2 regions of the Kitasatospora sp. NPDC048194 genome follow, and region 2 is predicted to be linked to the other one. Evidence: riboswitches for the same ligand, from Rfam matches in the RefSeq annotation. Region 2 holds a riboswitch; the other holds the start of a gene.
What was found. Region 2 has a riboswitch for magnesium ahead of ACGF07_RS15605 (NRAMP family divalent metal transporter). Riboswitches for the same ligand answer to the same signal wherever they lie in the genome.

Region 1 (5,805 bases), on a different contig from region 2:
GGCGTCGGCCCGGATCAGCTTGTAGTCGGCGGGTTTGACGCCGCGGTCGACCACGCCGGCCGCGGCGTAGAACTGCATGTAGGGGCTCACGGTGGTGCCGATCAGGGCGACGGCCAGCAGGATGAAGTCCTTGCCGGGCTCCAGGTGCGGCACCACCAGGTGCTCGCCGACCTGCCCCCAGTCGGGGTGGCCGAGGACCATCGCGACGGGGTAGGCGAAGAACGCCAGCGACATCACCAGGAAGATCCGCTCGGCCCACTTGTACGAGCCGAACAGCACCAGCGACCAGAGCAGCACCGCGGCCGGCGGGATGACCGCCCACTTGGGCACGCCGAGGAGCTGGAAGGCGGCGCCGATGCCGGCGAACTCGCTGACCACCAGGCCGGTGTTGGCCAGCAGCAGGCAGAACACCGCGAGGGCGGTCAGCCGCAGGCTGAACTGCTCGCGGATCAGCGCGCCCAGGCCCTTGCCGGTGTGGGCGCCGAGCCGGACGGCCATCTCCTGCACCATCACCAGGGCGACGGTGACCAGCACCATGAAGAACAGCGTCCCGTAGGTGAACTGGGAGCCGGCGCTGGCGTAGGTGGCGATGCCCGCGGCGTCGTTGCCGGCGTTGGCGGCGACCAGACCCGGCCCGGCCACCATCGCGACGGCGGCCAGTCGGCGCAGGCCCCGGCGGCGGCCGGCGCGCCCGGAGCCGGCCGGGACGCCGGCGGGGTGCTGCGCCGACGCCGGGTCGGGCGCGGGCCCGCGGGCCTGGTCGGCGGTGTCCGGGCGGGTGGCGGCGTCCCGGGGCTGGGCGGTGTCCCGGGGTCGAGCGGCGTCCCGGGGCTGGTCGGTGTCCCGGGGAGTGCCGAGGTCGCGGGCAGTGTCGAGGTCGCGGGTCACTTGAGGAGCCTCCGGAAGTGCAGGCGCCCGCGCTCGGGCAGCAGCGAGTCGAGGATGTCGTCGGCCAGGACCCGGCCGAGCGGGCGCCCGGAGTCGTCGACCACGAGCAGGGAGGTGGCCCGGGCCGCGACCAGGCGGTCGGCGGCCTCGGGCAGGCGGGTGTCGGGTCGGACGGTCACCGGCGGGCCGAACTGGCCCAGCCAGCTGACGAGATCGCCGACCACGGCGGTGTCCTCGGCGACGGCGAGGTCGAACAGCGGGATGTCGGCGAGCAGCCGGCCGTCCTCGCCCAGTACGGCGACCGCGTCGATGTCGGTGCGGTGCTCGGCCTGCGCGGCGAGTTCCGCCCGCACCTGGGCGACGGTGTGCGCGCGGCCGGCGGTGACCAGCAGGGTGGTCATCGCACCACCCGCGGTGCCCTCGCGATGGGCGAGCAGCGAGCGCAGTTCGGCGGCCTCGGGCTCGGGCATCCTGGCGAGCAGGGTCTCGCGCTCGCCCGGTGCGAGGTCGCGCAGGGCGTCGGCCGCCTCGTCCGGCTCCATCTCGTCGACGAGCCGGGCGGCGTGCTCGGGCGGCACCTCGCGCAGCAGGTTCTCCAGCTCGGCGGGTTCCATCTCCTCCAGCGCGTCCGCCGCCTGCTCCGGCTCCAACCAGCCGAGCAGCTGCTGGCGTTCGTGCCGGCCGAGGTCCTCCAGGATGTCGGCGAGGTCGGCCGGACGCAGCCGGTGCAGCGCGGAGCGGGAGGCGCGCAGCCGTACCTCGGCGGGCCCGTGGGTGGCCTGCTCGCCGAACGGGGCGACGGAGCGCCAGTCGAGGACGCGCTCCGGGGTGGGCCGGACCTGCCAGCGGCGCGGGCCGAGGCGGCGCAGCAGGGTGGGCAGCGAGACGTCGACGCCCACCAGCACGGTGCGGGCGGCCAGTGGGGCCAGGTAGAGGTCGGCGGCGCGGGTGACCTGGACGCCGTCGACGTCGACGAGCTGGTGGTCGAGCACGTCGCGGGCGAGCAGCACCTCGCCGGGGCGGCGGTTGAACTCCCGCAGGTCCAGCCGGGCGGTGCGCAGCCGGACCCGCCCGGTCATGATCCGGTCGACGGCGTCGGCGGCGATGAAGGTGCGGCGCCGGCCGATCCGGATGATCAGGCCGGTGACCGGCGGGTACGGCTCCGCCCCGTAGAGGCGGGCGACCACGTCGACGACGCGGCCCACCTCCTCACCGGCCTGGTTGGCGACCGGCCCGCCGACCAGCCCGGCCAGCGAGACGAGCGACGACCGGACGGTGCGGGTGACGGCGGTGCGGCGCTCGGCGGCGACGGTGCGGTCGCGCAGCCGGGCGGTGGCGGACGTGAACAGCGTGGCGGCGGCCATGATGGGAACCCCCTCGCCCCGGCAGGACGGGGCATCGGGCCACCCGGCGGCGCGCCGCGGCCGTCCGTGACCGCGGAGCCGGTGGCGGGCATGCGCCGGGGCCGCCCGCGCCCGGGGCGGGCGGCAGGGCGGAACGGACCGGATCGGGTCAGGGAAGGACGGGGCGCCTCGGGCGGCGGTGGGACGGCGAGGACGGCGAGTGCGGCACGGGGAAGGGCCGACTATGGCCAGGACTTTCGTCCATCACGCCCTCCTCCCGGTCTCGGCCGCGCATCGGGGGCGCGGCGGCGCGGCAGGGGGAGACCGACGTCACCGCCCGGGCACCCCCACTCGTCAGAGCTTTGGCACTCCACGGCGTGTCCCTGGTCGGTGTCCGACGGGAAGCCACTTGGGGTCACCCCTTGAGCCGGGGAGACCTGTCCTGATCCGGAGCGTCTCTCGACGGGTGGGATCAGTGGCCTGTGTCCGTGAAGACGCCTCACCGAACGAGGTGTCTGTTCGAATCGGCCCCAGGATAGGGGGTGATGGCCCCTGCGGCGTAATCCTTGACCGGGGCTTGACCGTGGACCGGCCAGTGGGGGCGCCGCCCGGCGTGCGTCCGGCGGAGCGGCGCGACGGTCCGGTCGACGACCGCCCGGTGCGCGAACCAGATTGCCTGTCCATAAAGTTGACGAAACGTCAGGTGTACCGGGCTCGCAGGTGGGCCCGCTCGCCCTGGTGTCCGAAGAGGACCAGGAGCTCGACGGCCCGGTCGCCGTCCGGCCCGAGCCAGTGTGGCACGTGGGTGTCGAATTCGGCGGCCTCGCCCGCCTTGAGGACCAGGCTCCGGTCGCCGAGCAGCAGGCGCAGCCGGCCGCTGGGCACGTAGACCCACTCGAACCCGTCATGGGTCTTCAACTCCGGTTCGCCGCCCGGTCGCGGGGGGATCAGCAGCTTGTGCGCCTGGACGCCGCCCGGGCGGCTGAGCGGCACGTACGTCATCCCGTCCCGGACCACCGGCCGCAGGTGGATGCGCGGATCGCCGGTGCGGGGGTGCGCCCACCAGCTCGTCGAGCGGGACGGCGTGGACCTCGGCGAGCGGCAGCAGCAGCTCCAGGGTGGGCTTGCGGCTGCCGCCCTCGAGCCGGGACAGCGTGCTCTCGTTGATGCCCGTCCGCTCGGCGAGCTCCGCCAGCCGTCGACGTCTCGGGGACCGCCCTCGACCGCGTCGCCGCGCGGGCCCGGACCGCCGGGCTGTCCGCCCGGGTCCACCCCGTCCGGCACGACCTGGCCCGGACCTTCCCCGAGGGCGTCTTCGACCTCGTCACCGCCGGCTACTTCCACACCCCGGTGGAGATCCCGCGCGCACGGATCCTGCGCCGCGCCGCGGCGGCGGTCGCCCCGAACGGGCTGCTGCTCGTGGTCGACCACGCCTCGGTGGCGCCGTGGTCCTGGCAGGCGGGGCAGGACGTGCGCTTCCCCACGGCCGAGGAGGCCCTCGCCGACCTGCGCCTCGACGACGGCTGGCGCATCGAGCGCTGCCACGCGCTCCGGCGCACCGCAACCGGTCCCGAGGGGCAGCGCGCGACCGTCACCGACAACGTCATCGCCGTGCGCCGGACGGCCTGACCGCCCGGTCCGCCGGCCCCCGAAGCCGTCGGGCCGCCTTCCTCGGGGAACCGGTCGCCCACGCGGGGACCATCCGCGAACCGATGGACGGCGCGACGGGCCGCCGGCCTGCGCCGACCGGTGCGCTCCGAGGCCGGCGCGCGCCGCTCTGACTCAGGCGGGGCTGCGGGACGGCTCCGGCCGGTCCCCGGTCCGTCCGGGGCGGGGGAGCAGGAGCGGGGTGGCCAGGACGAGCACTCCCGCGACCGCGAGGGCGGTGCGGGGACCGGTGGCGTCGGCCAGCAGGCCGCCGAGTGCGGTGAGCACGGCGATGGCAGCCTGCTGGCCGATGGACCAGGCGGACAGGGTGCGGGCGACGAGGTGCGTCGGCGTGCGCTCGAGCCGGTAGGTGGCCAGCACCGGGGTGTAGAGGCTCATGTTGACGATGATCGCCAGCTCGACGGCCATCACCGTGAGCAGCCCGACGACGCCCGGCCGGACCAGGACCAGGCCGATCAGCCAGACGGCGCGCAGGGTGCCGACGGTACGGAACACCCGGTCGCGGCCGTAGCGGGTGACGACGCGCTGGGCCAGCCGGGAGCCGACCAGCCCACCGAGGCAGGGAGCCGCGAAGGCCAGTCCGTACTGCCAGGGGGCGAAGTCGAGCCGGCGGAGCAGGAGCACGGCGAGCACCGGTTCGGTGGCCATGATCAGACCGGAGACGAGCATGTTGTTGAGGTAGAGCGCCCGCAGTCCGGGATCGGCCAGGATGTGCCGCCAGCCGTCGAGCACCGCGTCGGCCGGCCGTTCCGCGTCCGCTGCCCCCACCGCACCGGCCGGCCGTTCGCCCGCCACCCCGCCCGCGTCGGCCGCCCGTTCGCCCGCCGCCCCCACCGCGCCCGCCGCCCGACGGCCGACCCGCTGGGGCGCCTCCTCCCGGCCGCCGATCGCCGCGATCCCCACCGCGGAGAGCAGGTAGCTGAGGGCGTCGGCCAGCACGGTGGTGACCGGCCCGAACAGGCCGATCGCCGCCCCGCCCAGCGGCGGCCCGACCGCGATGGAGCTCCAGTTCGTGGACTCGAAGCGCGCGTTGGCGGTGAGCAGATCGGCCGGCCGGACCAGCGACTTCAGGAAGGCGCCGCCGGCCGCGTTGAACGCGATCTTGGCGGCGGCGACCGCTGCCGAGACCACCAGCAGCTGGGCGAAGCCGAGGCAGCCGAGGGCGTAGGCGGCCGGGATCGTGGCCATGGCCGCGAACCGGGCCAGGTCCATCGCGATCATCACCGGGCGCTTGCGCCGGAGCTCCACCCAGGGGCCGAGCGGCAGCGCGATCAGCGCGCCCATCGCGGGGCCGGTCGCGGACAGCGCGGACACCTCGCCCGGCGAGGCGTGCAGGGCCGTCACGGCGATCAGCGGCAGCGCCCCGAACCCCAGCCCGGACCCGTACGCGCTCACCGCGTACGCCGCCCAGAGCCAATCGAACCGCCGGCCCAGCCGTTTCCTGCCCACCGTGTGCGACCCCCTTCGACGCCCCGACCGAACAAACCGGAGTTGACCGGTGAGAGCCAAGCGCCGAACGGGACCGCCGGTCAAACAACCGCCCCCCGGCACGGCCACAACCATGCGTTGTTCACTAGGCTCGCCGCCATGGATCTCGAAGCAGTGCGCACCTTCGTCGCCATCGCCGAGGCCGGCCAGTTCCAGAAGGCCGCCGTCGACCTCTCGGTCACCCAGCAGGCCGTGTCCAAGCGGGTCGCCGCGCTGGAGCGCGACCTCGGGGTCCGGCTGTTCACCCGCACCCCGCGCGGCGCGGAGCAGACCATCGACGGGCAGGCCTTCCTGCCGCACGCGCGCGAGCTGCTGCGCGTCGCCGAACGCGCGGTGGCGTCCGTACGCGCCGGCCGCCGCCCGCTGCGCGTCGACGTGCTCACCTCGCGGAGCGCGCAGTCGGGCCTGATGCGCGACT
Region 2 (5,805 bases):
GCCGGCCGCGCCAGACCGGGTCGCCGAGGTCGGCCTCGGTGGTGAGGGTGCGGACCAGGCCCTCGGGCGAGTTCGCGCCGGTCTCCGGCCCGGTGCGGGCGGGCGTGAGCCGGCTGCCGGGTGGCAGCAGCGAGCCGACCAGTTCGGCCGGGTCGGTGCTCGCGGCCCGCTGCTGCTCGGCCGTCGGCGGCTGCCCCGGCTTGGGGTCGAGCGCGAAGGCGCCGTCCTCGGCGATCGGGGCCTGCTCGACGGTCCGGCCCGGGCTGAGTCCGGTGACCAGGGCGTCCGCTCCGCCGACCACCCGCTCGACCCGCTCGGCCGGGGTGAGCTGCCCGCTGCGGTGGACGACGTCGGCACCGGTGACCCCGAGCACGGGCAGCGCGATCATGGCCAGGACCAGCGCACTGCGGCCCTTGGCGCGCAGTGCGTCGCGGCGGGCGATCCGCAATGCGACCTTCCACGCTCCGAGCTTCAACGCGCCACCTCCCCCAGGGGGTTGGGCCGGTGGACGGCTGCCGGGCAGCCGCCGGAGCGGCGACCGGTGCTCTCCGAGGCGATCGCGCCGTCCCGGAGGTGGACCACCCGGTCCGCCCAACCGGCGTGCGAGGCCTCGTGGGTGACCATCATGGCGGCCGCCCCGGCGTCGCAGCGGGCGCGCAGGACGGCGAGCACCGCGTCACCGGTGGCCGAGTCGAGTGCTCCGGTCGGTTCGTCGGCGAGCACCAGTCGGCGTTCGCCGATCAGCGCCCGGGCGATGGCGACCCGTTGCTGCTGGCCGCCGGACATGTCGTCGGGGAAGCGGTCGGCGAGTTCCCCGATGCCCAACTCCTCCAGCGCGGCCAGGGCCTCCCGGCGCGCGGCGCGGCCCGGGACTCCGTCGAGTTCGCGGGGCAGGGCGATGTTCTCGGCGGCGGTGAGCGCCGGGATCAGGTTGTAGTCCTGGAAGACGTACCCGACGGAGCGCCGCCGCAGGTCGGCGAGCCGGCCGCGGCTGAGGCCGCCGAGCGTGACGCCCTCGACCAGCACCTCGCCGCGGGTGGGCAGGTCCAGTCCGCCGGCCAGGGTCAGCAGGGTCGACTTCCCGGAGCCGGACGGACCCATCACGGCGACGAACTCGCCGGCGTGGACGGTCAGGTCGATCCCGCGCAGGGCGTGCACCTCGGCGGCGCCGCGTCCGTGCACCCGGGACACCCCGGTCAGGCGCAGGACGGGCTCGGACCGGGTCGGATCGGTGTGGGACACACTTCCCCCTCGTGAGCTGTTCAGCTGCATATGTCGGTGAACTATATATGCCGGGATGGGGAAGGTGTAGCAGGCGCGGACCGGTCAAGGTTCTACAAAGGTGTCGAGGAGCGGGCGGAAGGCGGCGGGCCCGCTCTCCGGCCGGGCTATGCTGTGTGAGGTTTCACGAGGCACCTCGTTCGGTGAGGCGTCTTCACGGACACAGGCCACTGACCCGACGACGTCGAGAGACGCCCAGGTTCAGGACAGGTCTTCCCGACCTAAGGGTTGACCCCAAGTGGCTTCCGGCCGACCGGCCGGACACGCCGTGGAGTGCCAAAGCTCTGACGAGTTGGGGTGTACCGGTCCGCCGCGACCGGTGTGCTCCTTGCCGTGTCGCGATGCGGCGCACAGTCGGTGCGCCCCCGGCCGGGAGGAGGCGAGATCATGGACTGCAGTAGTCCGGGCCACAGTCGGCCCTACCCCCGCATGCTCTCGAACACCTCCGGCACGCGGTGACGACCTCCCTCGCACATCCCCACCAGGCGCCTCGTCCGCTGCTCGACCACGGGCGGACGCAAGGCGCCTGACGATCCGTCACGCCAGCACGGCCGCCGTCGCCCGGCGCCGCCGTGCGGGGACGGCGGCGTGCGCCCAGCGGGAGGCGCGCTGCCGCGTGTCCCCCGACGCCCCTCGCCGAGGGGCAGGGAGGCAGGCCCTGCCATGACCAATGCGATGCTGGACCCGACGTTCCCCGCGGTTCCCGGCGCTTCCCCCACCACCTCCGCCGCCGGCCAGGCCGTCCTGGACGACGCCCACGTCGGCGACATCAAGGGCGCGCTCGGCACCCTCCGGCTCGACGACACCGCCCCGCGCCACGGGCTCTCCGCCCGGTTCAGGACCCTGCTGGCCGTCATCGGCCCCGGCCTGATCGTGATGGTCGGCGACAACGACGCCGGCGCCTTCTCCACCTACGGCCAGGCCGGGCAGAACTACGGCACCCAGCTGCTGTGGACCCTGCTGCTGCTCGTCCCCGTGCTGTACGTCAACCAGGAGATGGTGCTGCGCCTCGGCGCCGTCACCGGGGTCGGCCACGCCCGGCTGATCCTGGAGCGCTTCGGCCGGTTCTGGGGCGCGTTCAGCGTGATCGACCTCTTCCTGCTGAACGCGCTGACCCTGGTCACCGAGTTCATCGGGGTCACGCTCGCCGCCGGCTACCTGGGCCTGCCCAAGGCGGCCTCGGTGGTCCTGGCCGCCGCGATCATCATCGCCTCGGCCTTCACCGGCTCCTTCCGGCGCTTCGAACGGGTCGCCATCACCCTCTGCGCGGGCTCCCTGCTGCTGGTGCCGGTCTACTTCCTCCTCCACCCGAAGACCTCGCAGATGGCCCACGACTTCGTGACGCCCGCCCTGCCCGGCGGCTCCGGCCAGCTCGCGGCGGTCATGATGGTCGTCATCTCGATCGTCGGCACCACCGTCGCCCCCTGGCAGCTGTTCTTCCAGCAGTCGTACGTCATCGACAAGCGGATCACCCCGCGTTTCATGACCTACGAGAAGGTCGACCTGTGGATCGGGATCGCCGTGGTCATCGTCGGCGCGGCCGCGCTGATCGGCCTCACGGCGGCGGCCTTCGCGGGCACCGACGGCTTCGGACGGTTCTCCGACGCCGCCGCCCTGGCCGAGGGCATCGAGGCCAGGGCCGGCCGACTGGCCGGCGTGCTGTTCGCGATCGCCCTGCTGGACGCCTCCGTCATCGGTGCCTTCGCCGTCTCGCTGTCCACTGCCTACGCGATCGGCGACGTCTTCGGCATCAAGCACTCGCTGCACCGCGGCGTCCGGGGCGCCAAGGGCTTCTACGGCGTCTACGCCGGCCTGGTCGTCGTGGCCGCCGCGATCACCCTGCTGTCCAACGGCTACACCCAGGGCCTGATCACCCAGTTCGTCCAGGTGCTCGCCGGGGTGCTGCTGCCCTCCGCCACCGTGTTCCTGCTGCTGCTCTGCAACGACCGCGCCGTGCTCGGTCCGTGGGTCAACGGACCCAGGACCAACGCCTTCACCGCGGTCGTGGTCGGCGTGCTGGTGACGCTCTCGCTCATCCTGACCGCTGCCGTGGTCCGGCCGGGCATCGGCTCCGGCGCGATCCTGGGGATCGCGGCAGCCTGCGGCGTCGCGGGCGTCCTCGTCGCCGGGTACTCCTTCACCTTCGGCCGCACCGCCACCAAGGAGGACCCGGTCGACCGCACCGGCCGCGAGAACTGGCGGATGCCCCCGCTGGACACCCTCGCCACGCCGGTGATGTCCACGGCCCGCAAGGCCGGCATGGGCGCCCTGCGCGCCTACCTGCTGATCGCGACGGCCATGGTCATCATCAAGGTCGTCGAGACCGCGCTCGACCACTGAGCGGCCGGCCACGGGCGGGACGCCCTGGGGCGGGTGGGGGGTGGTGGGTGGCGGGTGGCGCCCCGCCGCCCCGGGTCCCGGCACCCGTCGTCCGCGGTCCTGGCGGCCGCCGCCCTGCTCGTGTTGCCCGTCCGTGTTGCCCCGCCCGCGTTTCCTGCCTGTGTTTCCCCGTCCGCGTTTCCCGTCCGCGTTCCTGGAGGAGGTGCCGTCGTGCACACCCTGACCACCGTCGAGTTCCTGGTCCGGCTCGCCACCGGCGTGGCCTGCGGCGCACTGATCGGCGTCGAGCGCCAGTGGCGCGCCCGCATGGCCGGCCTGCGCACCAACGCCCTGGTCGCCGCCGGTGCCACCCTGTTCGTGCTCTACAGCGAGGCGGTCGGTGACGCCGGCAGCCCCACCCGGGTCGCCTCCTACGTGGTCTCCGGCATCGGCTTCCTCGGCGGTGGCGTCATCCTGCGCGACGGCGCCGGAGTGCGCGGCCTCAACACCGCCGCCACGCTCTGGTGTTCGGCCGCCGTCGGGGTCCTGGCCGCGTCCGGCGAACTGGAACTCGCCGTCCTCGGCACGATCGCCGTGCTCGCCGTCCACCTGGTGCTGCGCCCGGCCGGCCGGCTGCTCGACCGGGCCCCGCAGTCCGGCAGCGACCCGGACTCCACCGGCCGGGCCGTCGTCCACCTGGAGTGCGACCGCAAGTCCGAGACCCACATCCGGGCCCTGCTGCTCCAGGCCCTGGCCGCGTCCGGCCTCGCCCCGACCGGCCTGCGCGCCCGCCGCACCGAGCAGGGCGACGCCACCAGCCTGCGCGCCACCGTGTCGACCACCGGCCAGGTGACCCCGGCGCTGGAGCAGGTCGTCACCCGGCTGTCGCTGGAGCCCGGCGTGCGGGACCTGCACTGGCACCTGGACGACGACCCGGAGGACCCGGCCGGTCCGGCGCTGGCCTGAGGGGGAGCGGCCGCTAAGGCAGGTACCGGCCTGAGGGGGAGTAGAACGGAGAGGCCGTCACGTGAGCCACTGGGAGGCCCGATGCTGAAACCCGATCCCGAGCACGGCCCGCTGGTGCCGATGCTGCTGGTGCTGACCCTGGTCACCGGAGTGGTGGACGCCGTCAGCTACCTCGAACTCGGGCACGTGTTCGTCGCCAACATGACCGGCAACGTGGTCTTCCTCGGCTTCGCCCTGGCCGGCGCGGCGAACCTCTCCGCCACCGCCTCACTCGCCGCCCTCGCCGCCTTCCTGCTCGGGGCCCTGGCCGGCGGCCACCTCTCCCGGCGCCTGCCCGGGCACCGCGGCCGGCTGCTGACCGCCGCCCTCGCCGTCCAAGTGCTGCTGGTGGCGGTGAGCACCGTGCTGGCGGCCGTCGTCGGCCACGGATCCTCGTCCGCCCGCTACACCTTGATCGGCCTGCTCGCGCTCGCCATGGGCGGTCAGAACGCGGTGGTCCGCTCCCTGAAGGTCCCCGACCTCACCACCACGGTGCTGACCATGACCATCACCGCCCTCGCCGCCGACCTCACCGGGTCCCGCCGACTGGCGTCGGCCGCCTGGATGTTCACCGGAGCCCTGCTCGGCGCCCTCCTCGTGCTCCACGTCGACGTCACCGCCGCGCTCGCCCTGGCGCTCGTCCTGCTCGTCGCCGTCGCCGCCGTCATCCACCGCGCCGGCAGGCCCACCCCGGCACCGGCCTGGACGCAGCGCCGCTGAGGCCGAATGCTCCGGGAATCCGCAGGGGCGCACACCCCTGCGGATTCCACCGAGCAGCACTGACCATCCCCCGCCGCACCCCTCATCCGGGCCGGCGTGATCGACACGACCTCCCTGGAGCCTGTCCGACGATTCCCGTCGGATCAGCGAGTGCCGGCCGAGTCGGTGGTCCGGAGGTGCGCCGACAGGCTGGCGGGTATCGCCGGGCAAGACCTACGAACGGCGGGCCAGCAGGTGGGCGTCGAGGAAGCCTCGTTCGGAGGCCGGATCGTGGAGCAGCCGAGCGAAGGGGACGAGCCCGGCATCGGCCAGCAGCTCGGCGAGGCGGTCCACCGGCCAGCTGTAGGCGGGTGTCACCTTGTGGTCGAACCGGATCGGCTCCGGTCCGTCGGTCCCGAAGAAGGAGACCAGAAGCAGACCCCCTGGCGCCAGGACGCGTACCTGCTCGGCGAGCAGCTCCGGCAGTTCCCCCGGAGGGGT

Region 1: another riboswitch for magnesium. It lies ahead of ACGF07_RS03470 (magnesium transporter MgtE N-terminal domain-containing protein); the one in region 2 lies ahead of ACGF07_RS15605 (NRAMP family divalent metal transporter).

Annotation. Positions count from the first base shown of each region.
Region 1 is NZ_JBIDAK010000002.1:218,484-224,288, forward strand. Features, by position in the region: gene ACGF07_RS03465 (NRAMP family divalent metal transporter) at 1-888, opposite strand, end outside; gene ACGF07_RS03470 (magnesium transporter MgtE N-terminal domain-containing protein) at 885-2,252, opposite strand; M-box (ykoK) riboswitch at 2,570-2,749, opposite strand; partial or broken gene ACGF07_RS03475 (helix-turn-helix domain-containing protein) at 2,931-3,426, opposite strand; gene ACGF07_RS03480 (hypothetical protein) at 3,582-3,860, shown strand; gene ACGF07_RS03485 (MFS transporter) at 4,014-5,348, opposite strand; gene ACGF07_RS03490 (LysR family transcriptional regulator) at 5,487-5,805, shown strand, end outside.
Region 2 is NZ_JBIDAK010000010.1:219,761-225,565, reverse strand. Features, by position in the region: gene ACGF07_RS15615 (FtsX-like permease family protein) at 1-475, opposite strand, end outside; gene ACGF07_RS15610 (ABC transporter ATP-binding protein) at 472-1,242, opposite strand; M-box (ykoK) riboswitch at 1,410-1,585, shown strand; gene ACGF07_RS15605 (NRAMP family divalent metal transporter) at 1,957-3,621, shown strand; gene ACGF07_RS15600 (MgtC/SapB family protein) at 3,832-4,566, shown strand; gene ACGF07_RS15595 (YoaK family protein) at 4,648-5,325, shown strand; gene ACGF07_RS15590 (class I SAM-dependent methyltransferase) at 5,539-5,805, opposite strand, start outside.